2 regions of the Exiguobacterium sp. s183 genome follow, and region 2 is predicted to be linked to the other one. Evidence: a T-box and tRNA genes for the amino acid it is inferred to sense, from the RefSeq annotation. Region 2 holds a T-box; the other holds one or more tRNA genes.
What was found. The T-box of region 2 lies ahead of glyQ (glycine--tRNA ligase subunit alpha). A T-box ahead of a tRNA ligase gene usually reads a tRNA of that ligase, here a tRNA-Gly.
Positions count from the first base shown of each region.

Region 1: it has a tRNA-Gly gene. The T-box ahead of glyQ (glycine--tRNA ligase subunit alpha) is inferred to sense a tRNA for this amino acid. The anticodon was not compared.

Region 1 is NZ_JACSKN010000005.1:104,882-110,117, forward strand. Features, by position in the region: gene KNP62_RS12385 (SH3 domain-containing protein) at 1-562, shown strand, start outside; gene KNP62_RS12390 (DUF3805 domain-containing protein) at 605-1,018, opposite strand; gene KNP62_RS12395 (hypothetical protein) at 1,015-1,569, opposite strand; gene KNP62_RS12400 (hypothetical protein) at 1,572-1,931, opposite strand; tRNA gene KNP62_RS12405 (tRNA-Gly) at 2,062-2,135, shown strand; tRNA gene KNP62_RS12410 (tRNA-Gly) at 2,150-2,223, shown strand; gene KNP62_RS12415 (MBL fold metallo-hydrolase) at 2,380-3,180, shown strand; gene KNP62_RS12420 (DUF3006 domain-containing protein) at 3,588-3,794, shown strand; gene KNP62_RS12425 (TlpA family protein disulfide reductase) at 3,843-4,409, opposite strand; gene KNP62_RS12430 (aldose 1-epimerase family protein) at 4,484-5,236, shown strand, end outside.
Region 2 is NZ_JACSKN010000001.1:197,720-202,955, forward strand. Features, by position in the region: gene KNP62_RS00970 (HD family phosphohydrolase) at 1-275, shown strand, start outside; gene ybeY (rRNA maturation RNase YbeY) at 253-729, shown strand; gene KNP62_RS00980 (diacylglycerol kinase family protein) at 726-1,073, shown strand; gene era (GTPase Era) at 1,104-2,012, shown strand; gene recO (DNA repair protein RecO) at 2,016-2,765, shown strand; T-box leader at 2,816-2,995, shown strand; gene glyQ (glycine--tRNA ligase subunit alpha) at 3,060-3,953, shown strand; gene glyS (glycine--tRNA ligase subunit beta) at 3,946-5,236, shown strand, end outside.

The DNA.
Region 1 (5,236 bases), on a different contig from region 2:
GACAGCGACAACACTCAATAAGCTACTCCTGTCGAAAGGTACACTTAGTGGCTTAGGTCAAGCGTTCGTAACTGCCGGTAGTCAGTATAATATCAACGAAGTTTATTTGCTTTCGCATGCACTTCACGAAACGGGTAACGGTACCTCAAAACTAGCGTCTGGTGTACCCGTTGATAAAGATGGGAACGCCTTGATTAACTCAAATGGTGACCGCATTTATCCGGAGCGACCTGTAGCTGCTACTGTATACAATATGTATGGCATTCAGGCCTTCGACAGCAATCCACTCGGAAGTGGAGCCAAATATGCGTTTGAACAGAAATGGTTCACGCCTGAAGCAGCCGTGATTGGCGGAGCCTACTGGATTGGTTCTAGCTACATTAATCACCCAACTTACAAACAAAACACACTTTATAAGATGCGTTATAACCCTGATTCTCCAGGTACGCATCAATACGCAACGAATATTGCTTGGGCAGATATTCAAACGAGACAGATCTATGACGTCTATCAATCGCTTGATGCCTATACACTCAATTTCGATGTTCCAAAATATCAATAAAAAAATGAGACACGCGCCTCTAACTTGGCGTCGTGTCTCATTTTATGTCCATTCGACTGAGTCGATGATTGATTCAATCTCCATTTTTTCATTCGTCACTTGATCGGCAACGTACGTCATGAATAAAAGGCGTTTTCCGTCCGTCAAAGACCAGACATCTAGATGCATCCCGTCTTCGATGCCGCTCGCATAAGCTGTCGTCATGTCACCTGTCTCGTCAGTCACGCTTGGCGCAATTTTTACGTCGATTGGGAACTCTCCTAAGAACGTATTGAGTTCGCTTAAGACGGCTTCTCTTGGTTCTTGTGAATCCTCAGACTCATAGATGGAGATTTGAAGCGTTCCTTGCGCATCCTCTTCTGTTGAATAGAAGCTCACGTAGTCTTCTTCTTCACTGTATTCGTAATGTTCCGGATACGTCAGGCGGAACCACCCATCAATTTCATACTCTTTCATGCTGTTTTCTCCTTTACTTGCTTAAATGCCAGTCCTGTGACCATTTTTGCTTGTAGTGCATATTTTAGTCGTTCGGTCACATACAGACGTTGGCTATTTACATCTTGGGCAATCATATGTCCAAATAAGTTCATTCGAACCGTTTGATTGGATAGGAAATAGAATCGATCCGTACTCAACGGGCGAAATTCGTTCGAGTGTTCGAGGTATTCGATTTCAAAGCGTCGGAGCACATTAAGTGCGCAATACCGATCAGTCTTCCCTGTACTTGTATGAAGCTCGACACGGACGAGCTGAACGTCATATGGACAGACATTCATAAAGATTGGACTGACTCGCTCATGAATCAAGAGGATGCCCATATCGGTTTCAATCAGATCAGGTAAAGACCCTTCATCTTGCGAAATGCTCAAGACGACATACGGCCGGTTCGATGGTGCGAGCAATTCGCCTTTGTAAAATCGAAATCGCTGAATTCCTGTTAGAACCCGGGCCCGCCAAGCACTCCCTCGTGCTTCCGCTTCCATTCGATACAACCTCTCTTCACTCACGCTTACTCCCCCTTCACTTGTTTGAGCGCATCGACGAATGTTTCCCATTCTAGGTTGTCACAAACAACCTTATTTTCCAATCCCCATTCTTCATCGATTGTCAAACGTACTTCGTTCGATTCAGGGTGACGTATGATTCGAAGATTCCCAATTTGAATCGAATCAAGAGCAATATCAAATGTATGACTCGGTAACCCGACCCACTTGACCCGATTCGAACGTAACACGACATACCATTCATTATCGTGATGAATCGAGAACGTCCAGCTTCGAAGAGACACTGTTTGATCCGTTTGTTTGGACTGCTTCAACATTCGAAATCCTTCGCCCATCAGTTGTAAATATGATTTTCGTTCACTCATATTTGATTTCTCCCCTTTTTTCTATTATCTTCGTTGTGGATAGGATTCTGCAACCTAAAAAGTTTTTTAAAAAAGGGTTTGCAAATAGAATCTGATATGCTATTATATCAAAGTAACGTTAAGACGTAACGCGGGTGTAGTTTAATGGTAAAACCTCAGCCTTCCAAGCTGATGACGAGGGTTCGATTCCCTTCACCCGCTCCATATTTTTTCTTCATGCGGGTGTAGTTTAATGGTAAAACCTCAGCCTTCCAAGCTGATGACGAGAGTTCGATTCTCTTCACCCGCTCCAATATCGACATATACGCGAGAACCTCTCGCACACATACAATGCACGGTTGAGACCTTGCAAAAGCAGAAAGTCTTCTGACTTTCTGCTTTTTTGTTGTTCCATTGATTGTTTTGGGGAAAAGAGTGAATGACTCTAATCAGATGAGGAGGAACTCTTTTGATTCAAGCGAAACTTCAATCATTCACGATTTATGAAAGTGCATTGATGCGAACGACATCCACCTTGATCGATACACCAGACGCCATTCTTTTGATTGACCCCACGTGGCTTCCTGAGGAAATTGCCACGATTCGTCGAGATATCGAGCTAAGACGCGATGATCGCCCACTTTACGTCATCTTCACCCATCATCATTTCGACCATATTATTGGGGCTTATGGTTTTAAGGATGCGACAACGATTGCCTCACAGGCATTTGTAGATGCCGACTCGTCCGATCAGCTCGATGAGATTCGCGAGTTCTATGAACAGCACTACATCGATCGCCCGATTCAAAAGCCTGATATCGATATCGTGGTCCAATCGAATCAGACACTTCTACTTGGATCGTTACCCGTTACGTTCATCTCGACACCGGGTCATGATGCAACTCACCTATCTGTTCTAATCGAGCCGATGCACCTACTCGTATGCGGAGATTACGGTTCGAATATCGAGCCACCTTTTATCGAGCATGATCCGACCGCATATCTCGAAACATTACAAACGTTGCAAACCCTCATTTATGAACATGAAGTTCGATGGTTCGTGCCTGGACATGGTGACCTATGCGACAATCGTAGCCAAATGATTGAACGTTTGAGTGCGGCAGAAGAATACATCTTAGCACTTCCCGAAGAGCGCCACTGGTCTCCTATGTGGCCAGAACATTCTTTTTTCGACCGTGTCCATGAACGTAATCGAAAAATGGTGGAACAAAAAGAGACCGATCGCCGGTCTCGTCAACAAGACTATTAAAAAATCGCAACGTCTCCCCAAGACGTTGCGATTTCCCCCTATGTAGACCTATTTCTTTGTGACGCGTTCTGAGCGGACCGTGAACATACGGTCAACCCCATAGATCGTTACTCCCGTCAGAGCGAGTAACCCAATCATTGCAGAAGAAAACATGACCATCCCCCCATTGTTCACAGTTTCGTCATAATCACCCCGTGCTTTCATTATAGAAGACCATTTTAAAAAAAGAAAGCGTTTTCTTCAAACTTCCTTCACATTTATCAAATTTATCCTCTTGTGTTTCTTGGAATAACTTCCCTTATCCGATTGGACAGACACTCGTAAAAATGTGTAGCTTTTGTGGAATGTGGGAATACATGATGTAAGGATAAAAAGAGACAGAAGCTGCTCGTCGAGGAGGAAGAGGCATGATTAAGTACGGTACATTGGTGCGAATCGAGGGAAAATATGCCGTATTGAGATGGAATAACGGCTCAAGTTTCATTCCTAGACGATTCTTACCTTCCGAAGCACGTGTTGGTGATACAATCATTCGAGACAATCATCATTATTATCTTGAAGAAGATATGACCCCAAATTTTGATGCATTGATCAAGCAACACTATAAAAGCTGAACGATCTGCCCTCCCATTAAGGGCAGATCGTTCAGCTTTTTTGAAATATCACATTGACGTCTTTTCAATCTGTTGCTGAATCCACGCTTCGTCGACGGGACCTGTCTGCTTCGCCACAATGACTCCTTGTTCATCTAACACGTACGTTGTCGGTAGCGCGACGACACGATACTGTTGCTCTACGACCGCTTCTTCATCTAACAAGATTGGAAAATCAACCGGGTACTCCTGTAAAAAAGCCTCGACGTCCGCTTTTCCTCGTCGTTCATTTTTGGTGACATTCACACCGAGAACCGGAATGCCTGTCGCTTCTTCAAACGAAACCAGTTCAGGGAACTCATCTCGACAAGGCGGGCACCAAGAAGCCCAAAAATTAATGACTACCGGCTGTCCTTGGAACTGTGAAAGGGTCAGACTCTCCCCCTCTAGCGTATTCAAGGTGAATTCCGGAGCTTGTTGCCCCACTTCGAGCCCTCCTAATACCGATTCATTTTGGACGATTGGAACCGCCTCTTCTTTCTTTTGTGTCATCATATATTCTTCGTAGCCCTTGTAGGCAAGCCCAGCAATCAATAGAAGGATGAGCGTTCCGATTACGATTCTTTGTAAGCGCATCATTTACCCCTTGTTTGTTTTACTTAAGATTTCTACACTTAACTTATCACAAACCGTAAAGGAGCGTATGTATTGTGCAACTTCAAAACAAGAATGTTCAGATTACGTTAAAAGCACAGGGTGCTGAGATGACTAGTTGGAAAGTAGCCGAAACGGAATACTTATGGCAAGGTGATCCGACGTATTGGGGACGACAAGCCCCTATTCTTTTCCCGATTGTCGGGCGATTATTGGATGATCAATATGTATATGAAGGCAACACGTATACGATGAGTCAACACGGCTTTGCTCGTGATGCGATTTTCGACATCGAATCATCGACTGAAACTTCCGTTCGTTTCACCTTGAGAGATACGCCTGAATCACGTCAACATTACCCTTTCCCGTTTACTCTGAACGTATCGTATCAACTTGTAGGAGAAGAAGTCATTGTCACCTATCGTGTCCATAACCCGGGTGAAACCATGTTACCGTTCAGTATCGGTGGGCACCCCGCATTCAACATCCCTTTCAAGGGTGGTGCGTTCGAGGACTATACGATCGACTTCGGAGAAGTACGTACACTTGACCGCTATCTATTAGAGGGACCGTATTTGACAGGGGCCTATCAACCACTAGGTGATCGGCAATACATCCCGCTTACCCATTCCCTATTTGACGACGATGCATTGATTTTCGAAAATGTGGAGTACGCCGCACTACGTCATCAGCCGTCAGGCACGGCAATCGTGATGGAAAGCCCTTCATTTACTCACTTTGGCATTTGGTCACCACCCCATAAGGATGCTCCATTCGTTTGTCTTGAACCATGGTTCGGTCACGCAGAT
Region 2 (5,236 bases):
GTGAAGCGGCGGTCGTCATGATTGTCGACTCAATCGAAGCGGCCGTTCGTTCGCAAAAACAACCGACTCCGGAGAAAATCCGGATGCTCGTTCGTGCCATCATCCGTGATAAACTGGCAGACGGACAGTTTGAAGACTGCGATTTGACGACAAAAGAAATTTGGCGCGTCGGTGAGAGCGCATGCGAGACGTTGACGGGCTTGTTCCACGAGCGAATTGAATATCCAGAACTAAAGAAAGAGGGAGAACTACATGCAAATCATCTCGAACGATGAACATGAATTGTTGACGGTGTCTCAAATCGAGCTTGTCGAGTCGATTCTGAAACATGCCGCACAATTAGAAGAGGTCGAAGAACCGAGTGAATTGTCGGTCACGTATTTAACGAATGAAGAAATCCATGAGGTGAATCGGGAGTGGAGAGGAAAAGATGCTCCGACCGATGTAATCAGCTTTGCCTTTGATGAGATGGGCGAAGACGAAATGGACTTCACACTCGATGAGGACGAACCGCATCTCCTCGGGGACTTGGTCATCTCGGTGGAACGATGCCGCGAACAAGCGGCGGACTACGGACATTCCTTTGAGCGAGAACTCGGTTTCTTGGCCATCCATGGATTCCTTCATCTGTTGGGATATGACCATATGACGCCAGAGGAAGAGGCGGAAATGACCGCAAGACAAGAGGAAGTTCTCACTCATTTCGAGTTGAAGCGAGGCAACGTGTGAGACCGTTTCGTGTGGCATGTGAGGGAATCTTCCATGCCATTCGGACAGAACGGAATATGCGTGTCCATCTCATATCCGCGTTACTCGTATTTGCTGTCGCGATTTGGCTACAAACGACAAGGATGGAAAATCTCGTCCTCCTTGCCTGGGTGACACTAGTCCTGAGTTTAGAGCTCATAAACACGGCAATCGAACGGGCGGTCGACCTTGTCACAAAAGATGTCCATCCGCTCGCGAAGCAGGCGAAAGACGTGGCCGCGGGTGCCGTCCTCGTCGCTTCAGTCGGAGCGGCTGTGACAGCACTCATTATATTCGGTCCAAGGCTATGGAACGTGCTATACTAAGAGTTCTGAAATTGAGAAAGCAGGTGCATTATGTATCAAGAAGATTTTAAATCTGGTTTCGTGTCGATCATTGGTCGACCGAACGTCGGGAAATCGACATTCCTTAACCGCGTGATCGGTCAAAAGATTGCCATCATGTCGGATAAACCACAAACGACACGAAATAAAGTACAAGGTGTATATACGACGGATGATTCTCAAATCATTTTCATCGATACACCGGGAATCCATAAACCGAAACACCGCCTCGGCGACTTCATGATGAAAGTGGCGACGAACGCCCTTCGCGAAGTCGATGCGATTCTTTTCATGGTGAACGTGACGGAACCTCGTGGTGCCGGAGATGATTTCATCATTGAAAAATTGAAAGGACTCGACACACCTATCATTTTGGTGATGAATAAAATCGACTTGATTCACCCGGATGAACTGCCGAAAGTGATTGAGCAATATACAAATGAATTGGACTTCGCAGCATATGTGCCAATCTCGGCATTACAAGGTAATAACGTCGAACCACTCCTAGGAGAAATTAAGAAATTGTTACCTGAAGGACCGATGTACTACCCGGCCGATCAAGTGACGGACCACCCGGAGCGATTTATCATCTCAGAGATGATTCGCGAAAAAGTGTTGCATAAGACGCGAGACGAAGTCCCGCATTCGATCGCTGTGGCAATCGAATCAATCAAGAAACGTGATAACTCAGAGATGATTGATGTTGAAGCCGTCATCATGGTGGAACGCGATTCACAAAAAGGAATCATCATCGGGAAAAAAGGGACGATGCTCCGTGAAATCGGGACAGATGCTCGTCAAGACATCGAGGCGCTTCTCGGCACGAAAGTGTACTTGAACCTTTGGGTCAAAGTCCAGAAAGACTGGCGTAACAAGATGGGTCAGCTTCGTGACCTCGGTTTCCGCGACGACGAGTATTAAGCCATGTTACAAAAAGTCACGGGAATCGTCATTCGTACCGTCAATTATGGTGAATCGAATAAAGTCGTGACATTGTTTTCAGAAGAGCTTGGCAAAGTTGCGATTATGGCACGAGGCGCAAAAAAACCGGGGAGTCGGTTTCATGCCTCGAGCCAACCGTTTGTAGAAGGTGTGTATATTTTCCCCTCTAGCCGTGGGCTCGCTCAGTTAAAATCATCCGATGTTATGACGTCCTATCCGGAAATCCGGAAAGATGTCGATCGGATGGCATACGCCATGTATTGGTTGGAGCTCGTCGACCGGTCTGTCGAGGATCGGGTACAAAATCGTCCGCTCTTTCGGATTTTACAGGATGCGCTTCAAGCATTGAATGCGGGCATGGACGCAGATGTGATCACCCATCATCTCGAACTGCGTATCTTGCATCTACTAGGTGTTTCTCCTGTGCTGACAGGGTGTGTCCGCTGTGGGGACGTGACGGACCCGATGTATTTCTCGGTCGCTTCTGGCGGTTTTTTATGTGGGCGACATCGAGAAGAGGGAGCGGTTCCATTATCAGAACGTCTCGCCAAATTGCTTTACTTGATGAGCAAACACGAACTGTCAGAATTTCGGAACGTACCGTTATCGAACGACTCTAGACTCCTCTTGCGTCAACTCTTTGATGCATACATGGAGTCATATAGCGGACTCCGATTGAAGACGAAACGAGTGCTCGACCAAATGATCCGGCTTCATCTGAATGAGGATTGACTTTTCAAACTGAATTCGATACGATGAGTTACGATTAGACAAATGAAATAGCGTGCGCGATGAAGGAAAAAAGTAACTCTTTCTGTCATGAATAAAGCGAGTTCGGGGTGGTGTGAGCCGAGCGTCATGAGAAGAGTGAATGGCGATTCCAGAGCGCCCACATCTTTTAAGAGTGGCCCCGTTGTTGGGGCAAGTAGGGTGGAACCGCGGGAATCAATCCCGTCCCTATGTGCTAGGCACATAGGGGCGTTTTTTGTCGTTTCAATACTATTGGAGGTGTCATTTATGAAGCACATGACTGTGCAAGAGATTATTCTCACGCTACAAAACTTTTGGGCATCGAAAGGCTGTTTGACGATGCAAGCGTACGATGTGGAAAAAGGAGCAGGGACGATGAACCCGATGACGTTCCTTCGAAGCCTTGGTCCAGAGCCTTGGAACGTTTGTTACACGGAACCTTCACGCCGCCCGGCTGACGGACGTTATGGGGAGAACCCGAACCGCCTGTATCAACACCATCAGTTCCAGGTGATCATGAAACCGTCGCCGAGCAACATCCAAGAGTTGTACTTAGAAAGTCTCGAGTTGATTGGAATCAACCCGCTCGAGCATGACATCCGCTTCGTCGAAGATAACTGGGAAAACCCGACATTCGGAGCAGCCGGTCTCGGTTGGGAAGTATGGCTGAACGGGATGGAAATCACGCAATTCACGTATTTCCAACAAGTCGGGGGAATTGAGTGTGACCCGATTGCAGTTGAAATCACATACGGTCTCGAACGCCTCGCTTCGTACATTCAGGAAGTCGAGAGCGTATTCGACCTCGTTTGGACGGATGGATTCAAGTATGGAGACATCTTCTACCAGCCTGAGTTCGAACACTCGAAATATACGTTCGAGTTATCAGACGTCGATATGCTCTTCACGCTATTTGACACATATGAGAAGGAAGCAAAACGTGCTCTCGAAGAAAATCTCGTCTTCCCTGCATACGATTACATTTTGAAGTGTTCACATACGTTCAACTTGTTAGACGCAAAAGGTGCGATTTCCGTGACAGAACGTACTGGATTTATCCAACGCGTCCGTAATATGTCACGTGCATGTGCTGCTAAATTTATCGAAGAACGGGAACGCCTTGACTTCCCGCTTTTGAAACAAGAGAAAGCAGGTGACTTGAATGCGTGACCTTTTACTAGAGATTGGATTAGAAGAATTACCGGCTCAATACGTCTTGCGCTCAGAGAAGCAATTGGCAGAGCGCATCGATGCGTTCTTGAAAGAAGCGCGTGTTGAGTATGGTTCAATCGATGTGTATTCTACACCTCGTCGTTTAGCTGTAATCGTTCGCGACGTGGCAGAAACACAACAAGATTTAACGGAAACCCTTCGTGGACCTGCGAAGAAGATTGCTCAAGACGCTGAAGGGAACTGGTCGAAAGCGGCAGAAGGCTTTGCTCGAGGTCGTGGATTAACAGTAGAAGACTTATACTTCGCCGAAGAAAAAGGTGTTGAATACGTCTTCGCAGAACGTCATGAGGCGGGTCAAGATACGATGTCGTTATTGAACGGCCTTGAAGATGTCGTTCGGAGCTTGACGTTCCCGAAAAACATGAAGTGGGGAACGAGCAGTTTACGCTACATGCGTCCGATTCGTTGGTTGATTGCCCTCTTCGGTCAAGACGTCATCGACTTTACGATTGAAGGCGTGAAAACAGGGAATGTGACGAGAGGTCACCGTTTCCTCAGCAAGGGAGATGTCGTCGTCGAGTCACCTGCTGAATATGTGAAAGCGCTAGAGGCTGCATTTGTCATGGCAAGCTACGAGACACGTAAAGCCGAAATCGAACGTCAAATTCAAACGCTCGCGACAAATCAAGGGTGGACGATTCCGCTTGATGCCGACTTGTTAGAGGAAGTCACGAACTTAGTCGAGTGGCCGACTGCCCTCTTTGGTGAATTTGATGAGACGTATCTTGACTTACCGGAAGAAGTTCTCATTACAACGATGAAAGAGCACCAGCGCTATTTCCCGGTATATGTTGATGGAACGTTGAAAAACTATTTCGTTACCGTTCGAAACGGGAACGCCGATCATCTCGAAAACGTCGCACGTGGGAACGAAAAGGTCATCCGTGCGCGTCTTGCGGATGCGGTCTTCTTCTACGAAGAAGACAAGAAGACAAAAATCGATGATCAGCTTGCACGTCTCGACCGAATCGTCTTCCACGAAAAATTAGGAACGACTGGTGCGAAAGCGCGACGTGTGACCGAAATCGCACAAGCCCTTGCTCCTTTGTTTGATGCGGACCTTGAAAAAGTAAATCGTGCTGGTGCGATTCATAAGTTTGATCTTGTCAGCCAGATGGTTTACGAGTTCACAGAGCTTCAAGGAATCATGGGTGAGAAGTATGCCCTTCAACAAGGTGAGGACAAGGAAGTAGCTGCGGCGATTCGTGAGCACTACATGC